Regions from separate parts of the Erwinia sp. GW821-FHT03D09 genome, predicted to be linked through region 2. Evidence: predicted binding sites of a transcription regulator. Region 2 holds the regulator's gene; each other region holds the start of a gene.
What was found. Region 2 encodes LexA, which represses DNA repair genes until DNA is damaged. Its sites were predicted from a motif close to TNCTGTATGTACATACAGNA; they were not measured.
Positions count from the first base shown of each region.

Region 1: AC07U6_RS11950 (DNA translocase FtsK 4TM domain-containing protein) is a predicted target of LexA. The motif match lies at 1,624-1,643, and genes of this name have one in related genera.
Region 3: dinB (DNA polymerase IV) is a predicted target of LexA. The motif match lies at 3,443-3,462, and genes of this name have one in related genera.

Region 1 is NZ_JBWKUK010000010.1:104,511-112,296, reverse strand. Features, by position in the region: gene AC07U6_RS11950 (DNA translocase FtsK 4TM domain-containing protein) at 1-1,561, opposite strand, end outside; gene lrp (leucine-responsive transcriptional regulator Lrp) at 1,682-2,176, opposite strand; gene trxB (thioredoxin-disulfide reductase) at 2,700-3,668, shown strand; gene cydD (heme ABC transporter permease/ATP-binding protein CydD) at 3,817-5,586, shown strand; gene cydC (heme ABC transporter ATP-binding protein/permease CydC) at 5,583-7,313, shown strand; gene aat (leucyl/phenylalanyl-tRNA--protein transferase) at 7,346-7,786, shown strand, end outside.
Region 2 is NZ_JBWKUK010000007.1:45,411-53,196, reverse strand. Features, by position in the region: gene pspG (envelope stress response protein PspG) at 13-243, opposite strand; gene dusA (tRNA dihydrouridine(20/20a) synthase DusA) at 381-1,430, opposite strand; partial or broken gene AC07U6_RS08370 (helix-turn-helix domain-containing protein) at 1,619-1,840, opposite strand; gene zur (zinc uptake transcriptional repressor Zur) at 2,044-2,553, shown strand; gene AC07U6_RS08360 (CsbD family protein) at 2,776-2,985, opposite strand; gene dinF (MATE family efflux transporter DinF) at 3,231-4,559, opposite strand; gene lexA (transcriptional repressor LexA) at 4,640-5,248, opposite strand; gene AC07U6_RS08345 (diacylglycerol kinase) at 5,356-5,724, opposite strand; gene plsB (glycerol-3-phosphate 1-O-acyltransferase PlsB) at 5,853-7,786, shown strand, end outside.
Region 3 is NZ_JBWKUK010000017.1:82,879-90,664, forward strand. Features, by position in the region: gene gpt (xanthine phosphoribosyltransferase) at 1-447, opposite strand, end outside; gene pepD (beta-Ala-His dipeptidase) at 706-2,163, shown strand; gene dinB (DNA polymerase IV) at 2,370-3,425, opposite strand; gene dpaA (peptidoglycan meso-diaminopimelic acid protein amidase) at 3,652-4,386, shown strand; gene AC07U6_RS17255 (class II glutamine amidotransferase) at 4,357-5,124, opposite strand; gene lpcA (D-sedoheptulose 7-phosphate isomerase) at 5,206-5,784, opposite strand; partial or broken gene fadE (acyl-CoA dehydrogenase FadE) at 6,003-7,786, shown strand, end outside.

The sequences.
Region 1 (7,786 bases), on a different contig from region 2:
GCTGCTGAGCCAGGAACGCTGCGCGCAGGCTTGCCTCCTCGGCTTCATTATCCTGTTCATCACCGAGATCTGGCGCAGCATAACGGCTTGCAGCCTGCTGCTGCTGACGCAGTTCTTCTTCTCTGGCCTTTTCTTCCGCCATACGCTGCGACGGCAGTTTAATGCCATAGGAAGCCAGTTCACGACGTGTCGGAAGCTTAACCGGCTTCGGCCGCGGCAGCTCAGGACCAATTCCCTGCTTCACCTGAGGATTATCGTCATCATCGCTGGTTGCGCTGAAGCCCGGCATAAATGGCATTGCGTTCTCGGATACCTGCGCAGCAACGGCGGGGGTACCGGCTGCTGCTATCGCCGTCGCGGCATGCGATGTAGACTGCGGTGAGAACTCAAACAGTGACGAAGAGGCTTCACGCCAGTTCCCCATCTGCGGGCCATCATCTTCATCCTGATAGGATGGCGAAACCGGTGCCGGAGTTTGCACTTCCTGAGGGACTTCAAAGCGGTAAAGCGGTGGCGTGGCAGCCGGCTGTGTTACGGGCTGCACTGACGGAGTAATTGGCTGCGACAGAGCTGCTACCTGCGGCTGTGCGTCAACAGGTTGCTGGTGCGCAGAAGCGGCTGGCTGCAAAGCGTCGTTGCTCGGTGTAGCGAGAGTATTTGTCGCTTCTGCAGTGAAGGGGTTAGAAGCTGCCATAGCGCTGGCCGCAGCAGCCTGACCTGCGGAAGCAGCACCCGCAACAGAATCCGCAGTTGTTGCAGATTCGCCTGACGCTGGCTTCTGTGGCTTAGCCAACAGCGGATCGTGTTCATCGTCGGCAACATCCGGCAAAGCGTGTTTTGCCAGCAGAACGTCGTCACCCTCGTCTTTACGCGTCGCACGGGAAGAGATAATCGGCGCATCCTCTTCCTCGTAATCATCGTCTTCCTGCCACTTTTCATCCGCACGAGAGCGATTGCTGGCAAACGTCAGCACGCCCATCACCACCGCGCCAATTTTCTCAGCGATGGTCAGCCAGGACCAGCCGGTATACAGCGTCAGACCGGCCGCCCAGACGCACAGCAGGATCAACGTCCCTGCCGGGCCGTTCACCCACGGAGCCATGGCATTGCTTAACAGACTGCCAATCACACCGCCGGAGGCGAAGTAACCCATATCATCTGCATTCAGCGCAGCCAGGCCACAGGAGGTCACCACCAGCGCAAGTACGCCAATCAGCCGTAAAGCAACGGCAAAATAGTCAATGTATTCCTGAGAACTACGCTGACGGAAGGTGATCCAACACAGGCCTAAAATAACGGGAGGAATTGCATACGCCATCACGCCAAAGATGAAAAACAGCGTATCGGCAAGCCACGCACCGACTCCCCCACCGAGGTTGTGGATAGGCTCGTGCCAGGCAGTTTGCGACCAGCTCGGATCGGAGGCATTGAAGCTCAAGAGTGCAACCATTAGATAGATGGCGAAAAGAGCAACAATAATCAGTAACGCTTCCAGCAGACGACGTCCACTGCTTAGCGGTTGTAACGAAACTTCTTTATCTTCTGTATATTCCTGGCTCAAGAGTACTCTCCAGGTGCCTGTAAACTATGAAGGCAACAGCGTCGGGGTTAACCCGACGCTGAACCTGTATGAATTCACAGGAGTGTATCGAAACATACCAGGTTTTGCACCTGTCCTGTGTTACCGGGTCTTAATCACTAAGCGGTTACTTTGTTTCACTTCTTCCATGACCACATAGGTACGCGTATCATTCACTCCCGGCAGGCGCAGCAGCGTTTCGCCGAGTAATTTACGGTAGGCGGACATGTCCGGTACGCGCGTTTTCAACAGATAGTCGAAATCACCGGAAACGAGGTGACACTCTTGAGTTTCCTCAAGTTTTTGCACGGCGGCGTTAAATTGTTCAAACACGTCTGGCGCACCACGATTCAGAGTAATCTCAACGAAAACCAGCAGTGAAGCGTCGAGATAGTGTGGATTCAGCTGCGCAGTATAGCCAAGAATGAAGCCCTGGCGTTCCAGGCGACGGACACGCTCCAGACATGGCGTCGGGGAAAGCCCCACGCGTTTGGATAGTTCAACGTTAGAAATACGCCCATCCTTCTGTAATTCATTCAGGATGTTGCGGTCGATTCTGTCAAGGTCTTTACCCGGTCGTTTTTTATTGTCTACCATTATTATTGTCTCTCTTAAATCCTTCCCTTTACCTGCCTACCCTGCACGCTGAGTCGTTTACAGAGTCGTTCTAAGTGGAGACATAGAGCCTGCTGCGATATTGCACGCCTCATCTGCATGACGCATGTTGTCTGTCCACACCATGCGTCATTCCAAATGACAGACTGAGTTTATTTGACGATGAACGCAAAACAGACAAAAACGCCGCTGCGCTCTCTTAAATATTCTCCGCTTCCAATAATGTTTTCGCAAAACAGCAGCCTATTGTCAAAGTAAAACAATCAAAATCAGTACAACATTCCAAATAAGAGGCTGGCTCTCTGTTTTTCAATGACAATTTTTTCCCTTTGTGCCATGACAAGATAACAACTGATGAATGTTCACCCAGATTCCATTCTTCAAATGGCGCTGATTGGTTTAGCCTTTTTCATTAATCGTTAACAAAATCGCAGAATGCTTTTTTTGCCCCGCTAAATTCCCTACAATCCGCAATCATGCTCGTCAGTTAATTAATGAGGATCTCATGGGTACGGCTAAACACAGTAAGTTACTGATTCTTGGTTCGGGTCCGGCTGGCTACACTGCCGCCGTTTATGCGGCCAGGGCCAACCTGAATCCGGTGCTGATTACCGGTCTGGAAAAAGGCGGTCAGCTCACTACCACGACCGATGTTGAAAACTGGCCGGGAGATGCTAACGAGCTGACCGGCCCGCTGCTGATGGAACGCATGCATGAACATGCGGTAAAATTTAACACCGAGATTATTTTTGACCATATCCACAGCGTAGATCTGCAAAATCGCCCGTTCCGTCTTACCGGTGATGAAGGCGAATACACCGCTGATGCGCTGATTATCGCTACCGGTGCCTCCGCGCGTTATCTGGGCCTGCCTTCTGAAGATGAGTTTAAGGGCCGTGGCGTTTCTGCCTGTGCAACCTGCGACGGCTTTTTCTATCGTAATCAGAAAGTCGCCGTTATCGGTGGCGGTAATACTGCCGTTGAAGAAGCGCTTTACCTGGCAAACATCGCCGCTGAGGTGCATCTGATCCACCGCCGTGACAGCTTCCGCGCAGAGAAGATCCTGATTGACCGGCTGATGGAAAAAGTGAAGAACGGCAACATCGTGCTGCACACCGACCGCACGCTGGATGAAGTGCTCGGCGATCAAATGGGTGTCAGCTCTCTGCGCCTGCGTTCAACGCATGACGAGACCCGGACCGAAACACTGGAAGTGGCTGGCCTGTTTGTGGCTATCGGCCACAGCCCGAATACCGGTATTTTCAACGGTCAGTTGGAGCTGGAAAACGGCTATATCAAAGTACAGTCCGGTATCCACGGTAACGCCACGCAAACCAGCATTCCCGGCGTATTCGCTGCGGGTGATGTGATGGACCATATTTATCGTCAGGCGATTACTTCTGCGGGCACCGGCTGTATGGCTGCGCTTGATGCAGAGCGTTACCTGGACGGTTTGGTTAAAAATAATCAGTAAGTTGTTAAAACTCTGAGCTTATCTTGCTTAAGGCGACGAGCAATTGTCGCCTTTTTACCCTCCGCATTGTAACATTGCCGCGCTTGACAACAATCTTCCTGGGGGCTTCCGCCTCACTACTGTTTACGTCAGGGCAACTCGGCAAAACATGAATAAAACACGACAACAACAACTCACCCGCTGGCTGAAAAGTCAGAGCGTTCACGGCCATCGCTGGCTGCGGCTCTCATCCCTGCTCGGTACGCTGAGCGCGCTGCTTATACTGGCTCAGGCGTGGTTCCTCGCCTCGCTGCTGCAGGCGCTGATTATCGATCACCTCCCTCGCGATACGCAGCGAGTTGAATTTATCCTGTTACTGGCCTGTTTCGCCGCACGCGCACTGTTGACATGGCTGCGGGAAAAGGCGGGTTTTAAAGCCGGACAGGCGATCCGTCTGGCACTGCGCAAGCGTGTACTGGACCGATTAACCGAGCTGGGTCCGGCGTGGATTCAGGGTAAACCTGCCGGAAGCTGGGCCACTCTGATGCTGGAACAGATTGAAGAGATGCAGGATTACTACGCGCGCTATCTGCCACAGATGATGCTGGCCGGCGTGATCCCCTGCATGGTGCTAATCCTGCTGTTTCCGGTGAACTGGGCAGCGTCGCTAATTCTGCTGGCGACAGCTCCGCTCATTCCGTTGTTTATGGCGATGGTCGGGATGGGCGCGGCGGATGCGAACCGTCGTAATTTCCTCGCACTGGGCCGCCTTAGCGGTCAGTTCCTCGATCGCCTGCGCGGTCTGGAAACGCTGCGCTTGTTTAATCGCGCCGCAGCCGAAACCGAAACGATCAGCGATGCCTCCGAGCAATTCCGCCAGCGCACCATGGAAGTCCTGCGCATGGCCTTTCTTTCCTCGGCAGTGCTGGAATTCTTTGCTTCCATTTCTATCGCGCTGATCGCCGTCTATTTCGGTTTCTCCTACCTCGGCGTGTTCGATTTCGGCCACTACAGCGGTCCCGTGACGCTGTTTGCAGGTTTCCTGGTGCTGATTCTGGCCCCGGAATTTTACCAACCGCTGCGCGATCTGGGCGCTTTCTATCATGCCAAAGCGCAGGCTGTGGGAGGCGCTGACGCCCTGCAAACCTTCCTGGAAGAGAGTGAGGATGCCGCCATTAAGCGTGGGGAACTGAAACCAGACCTCAGCGCCGGCTTCAGCCTGGTTGCGCGCGATATGACCATAACCACGACCGATGGTACGGTACTGGCGGGCCCGTTAAGCTTTGAAATGCAGCCGGGGCAGCGAATCGCGGTTGTGGGGCAAAGCGGAGCGGGTAAAACCTCGCTGATGAATGCCCTGCTCGGTTATCTGCCGTATACGGGTTCGCTGTTGGTGAACGATACGGAGCTGCGCGATATCGATCAGGACCACTGGCAGGCGCAGCTGGCCTGGGTTGGCCAAAACCCGCATCTTCCGGCGAATACATTGCGCGAAAATATTCAGCTCAACGGCAGTCAGGACGAAACGCGCCTGCAGCAGGTTATTGAACTGGCCGGTGTTAATGAATTTCTCCCTCGGCTGCCTGCGGGTCTGGACAGTGAGGCGGGCGATCAGGCCGCACGCCTCTCCGTAGGACAGGCGCAGCGCGTTGCCGTTGCACGTGCGCTGATGAAACCCTGCCGCCTTATGCTGCTGGATGAACCCGATGCCAGCCTGGATGCGCAAAGCGAGCAGCATGTGAATCATGCGCTGTTGCAAGCTTCTCATGACCAGAGCACCCTGCTGATCACCCACCAGCTGGACCGCCTGGCGCAGTGGGACGAAATCTGGCTGATGCGCAACGGTACTATTGTGCAACAGGGAGACTGGGCAACGCTGGCAGGTACCCAGGGACCGTTTGCTGAACTACTGGCACAGCGAGGAGGATCGTTGGAATGAAAACTCTGCTGCCCTTTCTGAAACTTTATCGTCGCCACATCTGGCGGCTGTTGTTTGGCATGCTGCTGGCTGCAGTCACGCTGTTAGCCAGTATCGGCTTACTGACGCTGTCGGGCTGGTTCCTTGCGGCAACCTCGCTGGCAGGCGTGGCGGGTATCTACAGCTTTAACTACATGCTGCCGGCGGCAGGCGTGCGGGGTGCCGCCATCAGCCGTACCGTTGCTCGCTACGTCGAACGCCTGGTCAGCCACGATGGCACCTTCCGCGTTCTGCAACATTTACGGGTGTTTACCTTCAGCAAGCTGCTGCCGCTCTCTCCTGCCGGTATTGCCCGCTTCCGTCAGGGTGAGTTGCTCAACCGCCTGGTTGCCGATGTCGATACCCTGGACCATCTTTATCTGCGGGTGATCTCTCCGCTGGTGGGTGCGCTGGTGGTGATTGCCGTAGTGACGGTTGGTCTGAGCTGGCTGGACGTCGGCCTGGCGCTGACACTCGCTGCGCTGATGCTGTTAACCCTTTTGCTGCTTCCTCCGGTATTTTATCGTGCCGGATTGCCGGTTGGGCAAGATCTCACCCGTTTACGCGGGCAATATCGCAGCGGCCTCACACGATGGTTACAGGGGCAGGCCGAGCTGAGACTGTACGGTGCTGCCGCTCAGTTCCGCAACGCGCTGGACGATACGGAACAGCAGTGGCTGAATGTGCAACTTCGCCAGGCCAGCCTGACCGGACTGTCTCAGGCGCTGGTGATGCTGATGGGAGGCATCGCCGTCACTCTGATGCTCTGGCTGAGTGCCGCAGGCATTGGTGGCGATCTTCATCCCGGCGCCTATATTGCACTGTTTGTATTCTGCGCACTGGCCGCTTTTGAGGCACTGGGTCCGGTGGGTACTGCCTTCCAGCATCTGGGACATGTTATCGCCTCAGCGCAGCGGGTAACGCAAATCATCGAGCAAAAACCGGCGGTGACCTTTACGACAACTTCACCGCAGAACGCTGGCGGCGCAGCGCTCACGCTACGTGATGTCAGTTTCCGCTATGCCAGCAGCGATCCGCTGGCGCTGAACAGCGTTTCTCTGGATATTGCATCCGGTGAGCACATCGCGCTGCTGGGCCGAACAGGCTGTGGCAAATCCACGCTGCTGCAGCTGTTAACCCGCGCATGGGACCCGCAACAGGGTGAGATTGTGCTGAATGGTACTCCACTCAATAGCTGGAGTGAAGCCGACTTGCGGAGCCGCACCAGCGTGGTGACTCAGCGCGTTCACCTGTTTACCAGCACGCTGCGCGATAACCTGCTGCTAGCTGCACCGGGTGCCGCCGATGAAGAACTCTGCACCGCTCTGCATCAGGTCGGGCTGGATAAACTACTGGATAATGAACAGGGGCTGAATGCATGGCTGGGTGAAGGCGGTCGCCAGCTGTCGGGCGGTGAACTGCGGCGTCTTGGTCTTGCCCGGGCGCTGCTGCACAACGGTGACCTGCTGCTGCTGGATGAACCGACTGAGGGACTGGATGCCGAAACCGAGCAGCAAATACTGTCACTGCTACGTAAAGTGTCGAAGGGTAAAACCATGATCATGGTAACGCATCGCCTGCGTGGCCTGGCAAACTTTGATCGGATCTGCGTGATGGATAACGGCAGGATCATCGAACAGGGCGATCATCAGAAATTAGTGGCGGATCGTGGCCGCTACTGGACATTTTTACAACGCTTTGCGCTATAGTCTTTAGCTCAGGAAACCTGCGGACACCCCCGATGCGTTTGATCCAGCTATCACGCGATTCGTTAAACTTCCCGCCGCCAGAAATGGCGCTGCGGGAACCTAACGGACTGTTAGCAATGGGGGGCGATCTCAGCTCTGCCCGCCTGCTAAATGCCTACCATCACGGTATTTTCCCCTGGTTTTCCCCGGGCGATCCGATTCTTTGGTGGTCACCCGATCCCCGCGCTGTACTGCCGCCAGAGGAATTTCACCTCAGCCGCAGCATGAAGCGTTTTCATCAAAAATCCCCCTACTCCGTGACGCTAAATCAGCGTTTTTCCGACGTTGTAGCAGGTTGCGCAACCGATCGTGATGAAGGCACCTGGATTACCCCGGAGGTCAGGCAGGCCTGGCAATTATTATATTCGCAGGGCTATGCACACTCGATTGAAGTCTGGTGCGGAGAGGTGCTGGTCGGTGGTATGTACGGTCTG
Region 2 (7,786 bases):
CTATTGAAATCATCAGGATAAGCGGTTTCTACCACCGTCGGGCAGTTTAATATAAGCGCGATATACCCACACCGCAGCGATCGCCAGCAGCAGCCACGGCAACAATTTAATCACAATCGCGAACAGCCCGCCGACAAACATTACCAGCGTTGCGACGATCAATGCCGCCACAATCCCCAACAGGGAAATGCCGGTCAGCATTAACATTAGAAAGAAACCGAGCACAAACAGGATCTCAATCATGACACTCTCCCATCAATAATCACTGGGAGAGGTATTACAAGAAGCGTGCCATATAGGGACAAGAGATAATTCATTGAAAAATATGAGAAATGATTGACCAGGCTTAAAAAAACCTGGTCAATTTAATCAATGTCTGGTTAAGCGTTAACCACGATCTTATCAGCAACCAGCGACAGCGCCTGCTCAACGACGTCAACGCCCGCACCCGCTTTGTGCGCATTTTCACTGAGGTAGCGACGCCACTGACGCGCGCCGGGAATGCCCTGGAACAGGCCAAGCATATGGCGGGTCACGTGACCAAGGTAGGTGCCCGCAGCCAGTTCGCGCTCAATGTACGGATACATTGCCCGCACCACTGCAACCGTATCGGCAACCGGCTGCGTGCTGCCAAACAGCTCGCCGTCAACGTGGGCCAGCAGGCCCGGGTTTTGGTAGGCTTCACGCCCCATCATCACGCCGTCCAGGTGCTGCAGATGGATTTTCGCCTCTTCCAGTGATTTCACGCCGCCGTTTAACGACATCGTCAGATGTGGGAAATCACGCTTTAGCTGGTAAACGCGATCGTAGTCTAACGGCGGGATTTCGCGGTTCTCTTTCGGGCTGAGGCCGAAGAGCCAGGCTTTACGCGCGTGAATAATAAACGTCTCACAACCACCTTCTTCCGATACCTTACGGATAAAGTCGCAGAGAAATTCATAGCTGTCCTGGTCGTCGATGCCGATGCGGGTTTTCACCGTAACCGGAATCGAAACCACGTCGCGCATCGCTTTAATGCAGTCGGCAACCAGCTGCGCTTCGCCCATCAGGCAGGCACCGAAGCGACCGTTTTGCACGCGATCAGAAGGGCAGCCGACGTTAAGGTTCACTTCGTTATAGCCACGCTCTTCCGCCAGCTTCGCGCACTGCGCCAGCGCGGCCGGATCGCTGCCGCCCAGCTGAAGTGCAACCGGCTGCTCCTCCTGGCTGTAGGCCAGATAATCACCCTTACCGTGAATAATCGCCCCGGTGGTGACCATTTCGGTATAGAGCAGACTCTGACGGGTCAGCTGGCGATGGAAGTAGCGGCAGTGGCGATCGGTCCAGTCAAGCATCGGAGCGATGGAGAAGCGATGTGCAGGGAATTTTTCCAACTCATCGGCGTTATCGATGTGCAGAGACATGGATTGTGATTCTTGATTCTGATGCATTTAAATTCTTTGGAGGAGAATGGATAAAACATGTCCTACTATAGCACAGTGCAGGTTCAGTGAGCAGAGGCGCAAATCTAGCCTTGTCGCTTCTTTTATTAAAACAGTCGTGAAACGGCCTGATGATTGTGCTTTCAACCCCGTGTATATCTGCGTATGTGCCTTCTTTACAAGCTCATAATCGGGACTCAGATGACTTTCAGCCGATCAATGATAAATGGGTTAGCCTGTAGCAATAACAGTAACTTTCTTGGCGCGCCGGTTGGCTGACGCCGTTTCGTTTCCCAACTTTTGACCAGGCCATAGCTGACACCCACAGCTACGGCAAAATCCTGCTGCCTCAAACCGGTCGCCTCGCGTATTGCTCTGACATCAATTTCACTAAAAGTATGAATATGTTCCAGAGCTGGCTGAAGTTAATGATTCCTGCTGAACAGGCCATTCGGGAGCAGTACAATTATCAATCAAATAAGGTGTACATGGTACATTTTTAATGATCCATTTTATTTTTCTGGAAGGTGTCCCGGAAAACACGAAGCGACGGCAAATTCGGCGTTTTGTGGCAGACGTGATAAAATAACATCTTGATCATGCCTGAGGGAAAACGATGAATATTACCAGTGCCGAAAGAATCCTGTCGCAGGCGGAAGTGATTTGTCAGCAGCGCAGCGTGCGGCTGACCCCGCAGCGTATGGAAGTATTGCGCCTGATGACTGAGCACAACGCTTCAATTAGCGCCTACGATTTGCTGGATTTACTGCGGGCATCGGAACCTCAGGCCAAGCCCCCTACCGTTTATCGTGCATTGGATTTCCTGCTGGAGCAGGGTTTTATTCACCGCGTGGAATCCACCAACAGCTACGTTGTTTGCCATCATTTCGAAGAACCGTCGCACACTTCTGCGATGCTGATCTGCGATCGCTGCGGTTCGGTGGCCGAGCAGCATGCGGATGGCGTTGAAGAAATCCTTAAAAAGCTGGCGCAGAAAACCGGTTTTACCCTCGCCCATAGCGTGATTGAGGCGCATGGTTTATGCCAGCGATGCAGCGAAGTGGAAGCCTGTACCCATCAGGATGCCTGTGACCACGATCACAGCGTGCAGGGCAAAAAACGCGGGCGTTGAGGATAGTCTGTCTGCGGAAGCGAAAATCCCGCAAGACGGATATTCAGTCTGCGTCAACGAAACTGATATGCGCTAACGATGTTACGTGGGCTAAAAACAGTGTTGATTCAGCGGGTGGTAGAGCTCGGCGGGGGTAAAGATTTAACAGTGGCAGTAGTTGAAGCGCTTTGGTGGCACGTTCCTTGTGCCAGGGGGTAGGAGCTTCATCCTGAATACATATCATTACCAGCGATGATTGTTGCGGCTTTCCCAGTCGCTGAGTTCCTTTTCGGCCTGGTCTTTCTGGTAACCATAGCGTTCCTGAATTTTACCGACCAGCTGGTCGCGTTTACCTTCCACAACCGTCAGGTCGTCATCGGTAAGCTTGCCCCATTGCTCTTTCACTTTCCCTTTAAACTGCTTCCAGTTGCCGCTGATTTCATCATTGTTCATAACAGACGCCTTCTGGCTGAGATTACTGGTCTGGAATATTTCTATTCGTCACTCCGCTCAATAACCAGATAATTATCTGACTAAACGCCGAAATTACAGATAATTATAGTGCAAATTTCGGAAGGTGCTGCGCACAGGCCAATCTGAGTGCCTTCAAAGCCTGAAATCCAACGCTAGAAATCAAAAAAAACCAGCCCGTTCAGCAAGCTGGCCGTTGTTCAGGGAGAAGTAAGCAAATATTTCCGTCAGCGCGACAGGGTAAACCAGGTGCCGTTTCGCCAGTGCCGCTGCCAGATAAACCACAGGCTGATACCGCGCAGCAGCAGGAATACCGTTACCGCCAGCCACAAACCGTGATTGCCCAGCAGCGGAACGGTAAACAGCGTCAGCCCAAAGCCCGCTGCGGCCACCACCATGCTGTTACGCATTTCGCTGGCGCGGGTGGCACCGATAAACATGCCGTCCAGTAGATAGCAGCCTACGCCAGCCAGCGGCATCACCACCTGCCACCATAAATAGCGATCGGCCAGTTCCCGCAGAGGCTCCAGAGAGGTCAGTAGCGCCACAATATGCTCACCGCCGAAGGCATAAATCAACGAGAACGCCAGCGCCACAACGCCGGACTGGCGGCAGGCCGCGTGCCAGACGCTGAGCAGCTGTCGGCTGTTTCCCGCGCCAAAGGCTTCACCCGAGCAGGCTTCCACCGCATAGGCGAAACCATCCAGCGCATAGGCGGTGAAGGTCAGAAACATCAGCAGAACCGCATTGACGGCAACAATATCGCTACCGAGCCGGGCACCGAAGATCGTCAGTGAGGCAAAGCACACCTGCAACAGCAGCGAACGCAGCATAATGTCGCGGTTCAGCCTCAGCAGGCGGGCCAGATTACCGCGCCATGCACTCAGCAGCAGACGCAGCGACAGGCCACGCATCACCATCGCACGCCACACCAGCAGCAGGCCCACGAGCAGGCTGACGTATTCAGCGATAGCCGTCGCGGCAGCGGCGCCCTGCACGCCCCACTTCAGGCCGATAACAAACCACAGATCCAGCAGGATATTCACCAGGTTGCCCACCACCAGCAGGATCACCGGCGCACGGGCATACTGCACGCCAAGCAGCCAGCCGAGCAGAACCAGGTTCGCCAGCGTGGCGGGCGCGCTGAGCCAGCGGATCTGCATAAACAGATCGGCCTGATGCAGCACGTCTTTACTGCCGCCGGTCAGCCCCAGCGCCAGATGAGTCAACGGCGCTTTCAGCAGAATAAAGGTGAAACCTGCCAGCAGCGCCAGCAGCAGCGGCTGCATTAATGCTCGCGCCAGTGCGGGCTTGTCGTTCGCACCGAAAGCCTGTGCGGTCAGCCCGGTGGTGCTCATGCGCAAAAACAGCAGCAGCATGAACAGGAAGCTGGTAATGGTGGTGCCAATCGCCACGCCGCCGAGGTAGGTCGGGCTATCGAGATGGCCAATAACGGCGGTATCCACCAGCCCGAGCAGTGGCACGGTAATATTGGAGAGGATCATCGGCAGCGCCAGCCGCCAGAGATTTTTATCGGCAACCGTCAGCAGTCGCATTATTTTCCAACCGGAAGCAGGGAGAGACGAAGGATCGCAAAACGCGCCGCAGAGGGCAACGCGTCAGGTTTACCAGGGAATTACAGCCAGTTGCCGTTGCGGATAACACCGACGGCCAGACCTTCAATAGTCAGCGTCTGCTGGCGCAGATCGACAACGATCGGCTGAAACTCGCTGTTTTCCGGCAGCAGGTGAACGATGTTACCCTGTTTTTTCAGGCGCTTAACGGTAACTTCGTCATCAATACGCGCCACAACAACCTGGCCATTACGCACGTCTTCCGTTTTGTGCACCGCCAGCAGATCGCCGTCCATGATGCCGATATCTTTCATCGACATGCCGCTAACGCGCAGCAGGAAGTCCGCATTGGGTTTGAACAGTTCCGGGTCCACCGAGTAGTGACCTTCGATATGCTGCTCGGCCAGCAGCGGCTCACCGGCGGCAACGCGGCCAATCAGCGGCAGCCCCTCTGCTTCTTCCATCATCAGACGAATGCCGCGTGATGCACCGGAAACGATCTCAATCACGCCTTTCCTGGCCAGCGCTTTCAGGTGTTCTTCAGCAGCATTGGGGGAACGGAAGCCAAGCTGCGAGGCAATTTCTGCCCGCGTCGGCGGCATGCCGGTCTGGTTAATGTGGTCGCGAATCAGGTCGTAAACCTGCTGCTGCCGTGCCGTTAGTGCTTTCATCCCGCCCCCTGGTTGTTTATACAGTCAACTGTCAGTATATACAGGTATTTGCGCGTTGAAAACCCAAAGCTGGCTAAAAAACAGCAGTTTGTTGAATTTCGGAAAACCTATCGCAAATGTGCGATCAAGAGCATTGCCCACACAAAAACTGCCAATATTATACTTAATAATACGGCGGCGGAGCCCATATCTTTGGCACGCCCGGCCAGCGGATGAATTTCACTGCCGATACGGTCTACTACCGCCTCAATGGCGCTGTTAAGGATTTCGACGATAATCACCATCACCACAGAGCCGATCAGCAGCACGCGGGTGACGGCGTCAACATCCAGCCAGCAGGCGATCAGGATGGCGATAATGGCGGCGATGGCTTCCTGGCGGAATGCCGCTTCATGTTGCCAGGCAGCACGTATACCTTTCCAGGAATAGCCCGCTGCTTTTACAATTCGAGTCAATCCGGTGGCGTTATTTGCCATAATCAGGGAACCCTTTGGGAAGTTTAACGTCAATGAGAGGGTGTAGCACATTTTGCAATACCACAGATTCTGTTAGCGCTTTCTGGTATGCTTGCGGCGCTTTGCTAACAAGAGGCTTCATGTTGTCTATGTCAGGTTGGCGTAATTTATATTACAAACTGTTGAATCTGCCAGTGAAATTCCTGGTAAAAAGTAAGGCAATCCCGGCCGAACCGGTTGCCGAGCTTGGGCTTGATACTTCTCGCCCTATTATGTATGTGCTGCCTTATGATTCAAAGGCCGATCTCCTTGCCCTGCGCGAACAATGCCGCAAACAGGATCTCCCCGATCCGTTGCATCCGCTGGAGATCGACGGCACCATGCTGCCCCGCTATGTGTTTATCCATGACGGTCCGCGCGTGTTCCCCTATTTCGTACCAAACCTTGAGTCGGTTAAGCTGTTCCATGACTATCTGGACCTGCACCGTAATCATCCCGATCTGGATGTACAGATGGTGCCGGTATCGGTGATGTTTGGCCGTGCGCCTGGGCGCGAAGTACAGGGTGTCGAGCAGCCGCATCTGCGGGTGCTGAACGGCATTCAGAAGTTCTTTGCGGTGATCTGGCTGGGTCGCGACAGCTTTGTGCGTTTCTCGCCTATCGTTTCTCTGCGCCGCATGGCGACCGAGCACGGTACCGATAAAACCATCGCGCAGAAGCTGGCGCGCGTGGCGCGTATGCACTTCGCCCGTCAGCGGCTGGCCGCCGTCGGCCCGCGTCTGCCGGTGCGTCAGGATCTGTTCAATAAGCTCCTGCAGTCCAAAGCCATCGCCAAAGCGGTGGAAGATGAAGCGCGCAGCAAGAAAATTTCCCACGAAAAGGCTCAGCAAAACGCCGTTGAGCTGATGGAAGAGATTGCGGCGAACTTCTCCTATGAGGCTATTCGCCTGACCGATCGCGTGATGGGTTGGACCTGGAGCAAGCTGTATCAGGGCCTGAACGTTAGCGGCGGCGAGCGCGTGCGCCAGCTGGCGCAGGATGGTCACGAGATTGTCTATGTGCCCTGCCACCGCAGCCATATGGACTACCTGCTGCTCTCCTACGTGCTTTACCACCAGGGGCTGGTGCCGCCGCATATTGCTGCCGGGATCAATCTGAACTTCTGGCCTGCCGGCCCGATTTTCCGCCGCCTGGGTGCCTTCTTTATCCGTCGTACCTTTAAGGGTAACAAGCTCTACTCCACGGTGTTCCGTGAGTACCTGGGTGAACTGTTTACCCGCGGCTATTCGGTTGAGTACTTTGTGGAAGGTGGCCGTTCGCGCACCGGACGCCTGCTCGATCCGAAAACCGGCACATTGTCGATGACCATTCAGGCGATGCTGCGCGGCGGTAATCGCCCGATCACGCTGGTGCCGATCTACATCGGCTATGAACACGTGATGGAAGTGGGGACCTACGCGAAAGAGCTGCGCGGTGCGACCAAAGAAAAAGAAGGCTTTATGTCGATGGTTCGCGGGCTGCGTAAACTACGCAACCTCGGCCAGGGCTACGTCAACTTTGGTGAACCTCTGCCGCTGGTGACCTATCTGAACCAGCGCGTACCGGAATGGCGCGACTCTATCGATCCTATCGAAGCCCAGCGCCCGGCGTGGCTGACTCCGGCGGTCAACGATATTGCGCAGAAAGTGATGGTGCGCATTAACAATGCCGGTGCGGCGAACGCCATTAACCTGTGTGTTACGGCGCTGCTGGCATCGCGCCAGCGCTCTATGACCCGCGAGCAGCTGACTGAACAACTGGATTGTTACCTACAGCTGCTGCGCAACGTGCCCTACTCCAGAGACTCTACGGTGCCGGATGTCAGCGCTGAAGCCCTGCTGGAACATGCACTTGGCATGAACAAGTTTGAGCTGGAGCAGGACAGTATCGGTGAGATCGTCATTCTGCCGCGCGAGCAGGCGGTTCTGATGACCTACTATCGCAATAACATTCACCACATGCTGGTGATGCCGTCGCTGATCGCCGCCATTCTGATACAGCATCGCGAACTGAGCCGCGAGGAGCTGCTGCGCCAGGTCAGCGT
Region 3 (7,786 bases), on a different contig from region 2:
GATGGGTGGGATATAGGCAACGCCCATGTCCCATGGCTGCTCAATCCAGGTATTTTGCGGGATGTCGATGATGTAATCGTCAACCAGCGGGCGACCGGCCGGCTTGGCAAAGATAGTGACAAAACGCGCCTGTGGATACATATCGCGAATCGCCTGCGCGGTGCCGCCGGTATCAACCAGGTCATCAATCACGATAAACCCTTTACCATCCCCTTCTGCACGCTTCAGCACTTTCATTTCACGCTGATTGTCGTGGTCGTAGCTGGAGATGCAGACGGTATCAACGTGGCGAATGCCCAACTCGCGAGCCAGCAGTGCAGCGGGTACCAGACCACCGCGGCTGACGGCGATAATGCCCTGCCACTGTTCAACAGGAAGCAGGCGCTGTGCCAGTTTACGGGCATGAATCTGCAGCATATCCCAGGTGACGACGTATTTTTCACTCATAAAAAGATCCCGATCAGAAACTGGCTTAAAAATGTGCAATGGGAAAGGTTGCGCGAAATTATAGAGATCTGAGGCGCTAAAAACCAGCACCAGAGGCGTCGATAACCGCTTTTTTGCCGGGGTGAAGCAAGCAGGTCCTGATAAACGGTGATACTATTTCCCCATCGCGTCAGATCCGCTGACGGGAATTGTCCAACCGAATTTAACGCACGCCCCTGCCTTATTGGCGGTCGGTGGTGCTGACACAGGAGAGTCAACGTGTCTGAATTGTCTCAATTATCCCCGCAGCCGCTGTGGGATATTTTTGCCAAAATTTGTTCCATTCCCCACCCTTCCTATCATGAAGAAGCGCTGGCCAGCCACATTATGTCGTGGGCTAAAGAGCAGGGGTTCTGGCATGAACGTGACCAGGTCGGCAATATCCTGATTCGTAAACCGGCCACGCCGGGCTTTGAAAACCGTAAGCCGGTGGCCCTGCAGGCGCACCTGGATATGGTGCCGCAGAAGAACAACGACACCGTGCATGATTTCACCAAAGATCCGATCCAACCGTGGGTTGACGGGGAGTGGGTGAAGGCGCGCGGAACCACGCTGGGTGCCGATAACGGCATCGGTATGGCCTCTGCACTGGCCGTTTTAGCCGATAACAGCGTTGAGCACGGTCCACTGGAAGTGCTGCTGACCATGACCGAAGAAACCGGCATGGCCGGGGCCTTTGGCCTTCAGGCTGGCTGGCTGCAGGCCGATATTCTGATCAACACCGACTCGGAAGAAGAAGGTGAGATCTACATGGGCTGCGCGGGTGGTATCGACTTTACCAGCACCCTGCCGCTGACCCGTGAAGCGCTGCCGGCGGGTTATCAGACGCAGAAGGTTACCTTAAAAGGCCTGAAAGGCGGCCACTCCGGCTGCGATATTCACGTTGGCCTGGGTAACGCTAACAAACTCCTGTCACGTTTCCTGTTCGCCCACGCGGCGGATCTTGACCTGCGTCTGATCGACTTCACCGGCGGCACGCTGCGTAATGCCATTCCGCGTGAGGCGTTTGCTACCCTCGCGGTTGCGGCCGATAAAGTCGATCGTCTGAAGTCGCTGGCGGCAGGCTACCTGACCACACTGCAAAATGAACTGAGCCTGGTTGAGAAGAATATCGCGATCGTTACCGAAGCCGTGGAAAGCAGCGAAAAACCGCTGAATGCCGCAAGCCGTGACGCGTTTATCGCTCTGTTGAACAGCACCCCGAACGGCGTGATCCGCAATTCCGACGTGATGAAAGGCGTGGTTGAAACCTCTCTGAACGTGGGCGTAGTGAAGTTTGAAGGCGACGAAGCGGTCATCAATAGCCTGGTGCGTTCCCTGATCGACAGCGGTAAAGAGTACGTGGTGGAAATGCTGACCGCGCTCGGCCAGCTGGCGGGGGCAAAAACCCTGGCAAAAGGCAGCTACCCTGGCTGGCAGCCGGACGCAACCTCACCAGTAATGGCGCTGGTACGTGAAACCTACGAGAAGCTGTTTAACCGCACGCCGAACATTCAGGTGATTCACGCAGGCCTGGAGTGCGGTTTATTTAAAAAACCGTACCCGGAGATGGATATGGTGTCTATCGGCCCCACCATCACCGGCCCGCACTCGCCGGATGAGCAGGTGCATATCGCCAGCGTTGGCCTTTACTGGCAGCTGCTGACCGCACTGCTGAAGGCTATTCCAGCTAAATAAAAGTATTCCCGGCCCGGGAATCTCCGGGTTGGATAATCTTTGCCAGCGAGCCGACACCGTATCGCTGAATACCCGCGCTAAGCCATGCGAGTGTGCACAAAGCAGGATGTATGCGAACCCTGCCTGTGCTCTCCATGGAAGGAATGTATGATGAACGCTGCCGCATAATACTGCGGCAGCGTTATTATTTATGCCATGCTCAGTGTTTACAGCCCCAGCAGCAGCTGCCGCTCCAGCTGTGGATTCAGCAGCGTAACGTGCAGCCCTACCAGCCTGACCCCACGCCCTCCCCGCCGCTCGTCCCAGCTTTTCCGCGCCACGGCGATCAGATCGGCTTTATTCAGCTCAGGCCAGATGTGTTCCTGAGTGGTGAGCTGGAAGTCATTAAACTTCAGCTTCACGCCCTGACGGGCAATCTGTCGGTCCGGCTTGATTTTGATCAGTCGCCGTTCCAGCTCTTCATAGAGCGAATCAATAATATTCAGGCAATCTTCCCAGTCGTGGATATCTTCAGACAGCGTGCGTTCCACGCCGAGGGATTTACGCTGGCGTTCGGTAATCACTTCACGGTCGTCAAATCCGTGGCTCCGTTCCCACAGCACTCGGCCAAATTTGCCAAAGCGCTTAAGCAGCATCGCCAGATCGCTTTTTTGCACATCGGCGCAGGTATTCAGCCCCAGTTCTTCCAGCTTGCGGGCGGTAACTTTGCCTACGCCGGGAATTTTTGCCAGCGGCAGGGCCAGCAGAAAGTCGGGCATCTCCTCGGGAGTAATTACGCACTGGCCGTTGGGTTTATTGATATCAGAGGCTATTTTGGCGAGAAACTTAATGGGTGCCACGCCGGCAGAAGCGGTGAGATCCAGTTCCCGATGGATAGTCTGGCGGATTTCCCGCGCCATCAGCGTTGCCGATCCCTGGCAGTGGGGGCTGTCGGAAACGTCAAGGTAGGCTTCATCCAGCGACAGCGGCTCAATCAGCGAGGTGTAGCGGGAGAAAATTTCACGGATATGGGCACTGGTCTCTTTATAAGCGTCGTAGCGTCCGGGGATCACTTTAAGATGGGGGCAAAGCTTTAAGGCCATGGCCGTTGGCATCGCGCTACGCACGCCATATTTGCGTGCAGGATAATTGGCGGTGCTGATCACACCACGCGCAACGCGGCTGCCGCCAATCGCAATCGGGATATCGCGCAGGCTCGGATCGTCACGCATTTCTACTGCGGCAAAGAAGCAGTCCATATCAACGTGAATAATCTTACGCATAACGCCCCCCGACAATATACTGTATAAGTATACAGCTTAATTATGCGATATCAATAAATGTCGGTTCACCCGCAATCATGGCGGGTAATAAGGTATTTAATCTTTCTAATCTTGAGAAAAAAATAGACAATGCTATGGTATCGCCGCAATAGCGGATTTGTCCTGTATTGCAAGTTACAGACGCCTTTCGGCGTTGCACTCCACCCTCTTTTTCAAGGGAACAAGAATGGCCAAAATCGCACTGCTGTTTGCGATGATTTTTCTGCCTGCCGTTGTCTTTGCCAGCGTACCCAACGCGGTACAGCCACTGGCGCCGGTCAGCAAAGAGTTAAAGAAACAACTGCTGGGTACGCCGGTGTATCTGCAGATCTTTAAAGAAGAACGCACCCTCGAGCTTTACGGCAAGATCGGTAACGAATATCGTCTGCTCGACAGCTATCGCATCTGTAATTTTTCCGGCGGACTGGGGCCAAAGCGTCGCGAGGGTGACTTCAAAAGCCCGGAAGGATTTTACAGCGTCGGGCTTTCCCAGCTGAAGCCGGACAGCCGCTTCTACCGCGCGATTAACGTCGGTTTCCCGAATGAGTACGACCAGCAGCAGGGCTATGAAGGCAAATACCTGATGATCCACGGCAACTGCGTGTCAGTCGGCTGCTACGCCATGACCGATGCCTATATGGACGAGATTTATCATTATGTGGAAGCCGCTCTGCGCAACGGCCAGCAGCGCGTGGATGTCAGCATTTATCCCTTCCGTATGACCGAGAGCAATATGCAGCGCCACCGCTACTCGACCTATTACAGTTTCTGGAAGGAACTGCAACCGGGCTATACACAGTTTGTGCAGACTAAAATGCCACCTTCGGTCAGCGTCAGCGGTGGTAAGTATGTACTGAGCCGCCCGATGATGGGCGGCACAGGTGCACCAGATTCAGCTCTGGCGCTCACCCAGACAAAATAGCGCCCATTCGCCTGGGGCAATCTTGTTCCAGGTTTCGTTAGCCGTTAGCGGCTGCGTTGCGATCACCGTGACCACGTCATTCGGCGTGGTCTGCTTCTGAAAGTCTATCTCCACATCCTGGTCCAGCAGCTTTGCTTTACCAAACGGTGCCCGGCGGGTGATCCAGAACAGATTAGTGGAGCAAAACGCCATCAGATAGCGGCCGTCCGACAGCAGCATATTGAACACGCCTTTCTCACGCAGCTCCGCCGCCAGCTCGGCAATATAGCGAAATACCGCAGGCCAGTTGCCGGGCGTACGCGGATAGCGCGTGGTCAACTTGTGCAGCAGCCAGCAGAACGCCAGCTCGCTGTCAGTTTCACCGATCGGTCGGTAAGGCCCGGTATCCAGATTCTTGTAGCCTTTCAGCTGCCCATTATGGGCATAGGTCCAGTTGCGGCCCCACAGTTCGCGGGTGAAAGGATGTGTGTTTTCCAGCGACACTTCGCCGCGGTTGGCCTGGCGTATATGCGCCACCACCGAACACGACTTAATCGGATAATCCTGCACCAGGCGCGCAATCGGCGACTGGAAGCTCGGTTGCGGATCTTTAAATGTGCGACAGCCTTTACCCTCGTAGAAGGTAATACCCCAGCCATCTTTATGCGGACCCGTTCCGCCACCGCGCTGCACCAGCCCGGTAAAGCTAAAACAGATGTCCGTCGGGACGTTCGCGCTCATCCCGAGCAGTTCGCACATAGTGATACCTCGTCAACAACCTCGAAACGGATAACCGTGGAGTGCCCGCCGCACAGAGTCACCGGCGGGCAATGGCAGGGATTACTTCGCCATCTCTTTTTCGATCAGCAGGATCAGGATATGGATCACTTTAATATGGACCTCCTGAATACGATCGGCAAAACCAAAGTGCGGTACGCGGATTTCCACATCCGCCGATCCGTCCATTTTCCCACCGTCTTTACCGGTCAGGGTAATCACCTTCATCCCTTTGGCATGGGCAGTTTCAATCGCTTTAATCACGTTGGCGGAATTGCCGGAAGTGGATATCCCCAGCAGAACATCACCCGCCTGACCTACCGCTTCAACATAGCGGGAGAAGATGGCGTCAAAGCCAAAGTCATTGCCCACGCAGGAGATATGGCTGACGTCAGAGATCGCAATCGCCGGATAGCCCGGACGGTTTTCACGATAGCGGCCGGTCAGCTCTTCAGCGAAGTGCATGGCATCGCAGTGCGAGCCGCCGTTACCGCAGGAAAGCACCTTGCCACCCGCCTTAAAGGAATCGGCCAGCAGCACGGCCGCCCGCTGAATGGCATGGATGTTAGCGTCATCGCTTAAAAATTTATTCAGCGTGTCGGCGGCTTCATTTAGCTCGGCGCGAATAATGTCCTGGTACATAGGGAGAGATCCTTTTTAGGAATAAGTGACGGCTTAAGTTTATCAACTTGCCAGAAGGGCGTGAAGCAATCTCCCTTTCCACCGCGAGGTTTACCCGGATGTGCGGTGCTTTGTGAGCCAGGTTGTAATTATTATGTAAACAGATTGCATCTTGGCCAGTGCTAATCTAAACATATAACCAACAGGTCGGACCTCTTACAACTTACGGAGCGCACGTTATGATGGTTCTCAGTATTGTGGCGACAATCGTGCTGATTGGTGCCCTGTTTTATCACCGTGTTAGCCTTCTGGCTGGCAGCATCGCCTTACTGGCGTGGACCGTCGTTCTCAGCCTTGTGGGTCTGTGGACCTTCTGGCTGTTAATCCCACTGGCCATTATCCTGCTGCCGTTAAACCTGTTGCCGATGCGTCAGGCGATGTTTGGCAAGCCGGTACTGAACACCTTCCGCAAAGTCATGCCGCCGATGTCGCGTACCGAAAAAGAAGCCATCGATGCCGGCACAACCTGGTGGGAAGGCGATCTGTTCCGCGGCGCGCCGGACTGGAAAAAACTGCACAACTATCCGCAGCCACGTCTGACCGAAGAAGAACAGGCGTTTCTTAGCGGCCCGGTAGAAGAAGCCTGCCGCATGGCGAATGACTTTGAAATCACCCACGAAATGGCCGATCTGCCGCCGGAACTCTGGGCATACCTGAAACAGCATCGCTTCTTTGCGATGATCATTAAAAAAGAGTACGGCGGGCTGGAGTTTTCCGCCTATGCTCAGGCTCAGGTTTTGCAAAAACTGGCCGGCGTTTCCGGCATTCTGGCAATTACCGTTGGCGTTCCTAATTCCCTCGGCCCCGGCGAGCTACTGCAGCACTACGGTACTGAAGAGCAAAAAGATCACTATCTGCCCCGCCTGGCGCGCGGCGACGAAATTCCCTGCTTTGCACTGACCAGCCCGGAAGCAGGCTCCGATGCGGGGGCAATTCCCGATACCGGCGTAGTCTGCATGGGCGACTGGCAGGGCGAACAGGTGCTGGGCATGCGCCTGACCTGGAACAAACGCTACATTACCCTGGCCCCTGTTGCCACCGTACTGGGGCTGGCGTTCAAACTGTCCGATCCGGATCGCCTGCTGGGCAATACCGAAGAACTGGGCATCACATGCGCGCTGATCCCGACCCAAACTCCGGGCGTGGAAATCGGTACCCGCCATTTCCCGCTCAACGTGCCGTTCCAGAATGGCCCAACCCGGGGTAAAGACATCTTTGTACCGATTGATTTTATTATCGGTGGCCCGGCGATGGCCGGTCAGGGCTGGCGAATGCTGGTTGAGTGCCTCTCCGTTGGTCGCGGCATCACCCTGCCTTCTAACTCCACCGGCAGCCTGAAAAGCATTGCGCTGGCGATTGGTGCCTACGCTCATATTCGCCGCCAGTTCCGTCTGCCGATTGGCAAGATGGAGGGCATCGAAGAACCGCTGGCGCGTATTGCCGGTAACGCCTATGTCATGGATGCCGCCGCGTCACTGATTACCTACGGCATTATGCAGGGCGAAAAACCCGCGGTGCTGTCGGCGATTGTGAAATATCACTGTACCCACCGCGGCCAACGGGCGATTATGGATGCAATGGATATCGCCGGGGGCAAGGGCATTATGCTCGGCAACAGTAACTTCCTCGCCCGTGCCTATCAGGGCGCACCGATTGCGATCACCGTTGAGGGCGCGAACATTCTGACCCGCAGCATGATCATCTTCGGCCAGGGGGCAATTCGCTGCCATCCTTACGTGCTGGAAGAGATGGAAGCCGCGCAAAATAACGACGTGGCGGCCTTTGACCGGGCGCTGTTTAAACATATCGGCCACGTTGGCAGCAACAAAATGCGCAGTCTGTGGCTGGGCCTGACCAGAGGCCTGACCAGCGCCTCGCCAACCCGCGACGCCACCCGTCGCTACTATCAGCATTTGAACCGCATCAGCGCGAACCTCGCCCTGCTGTCGGATATTTCCATGTC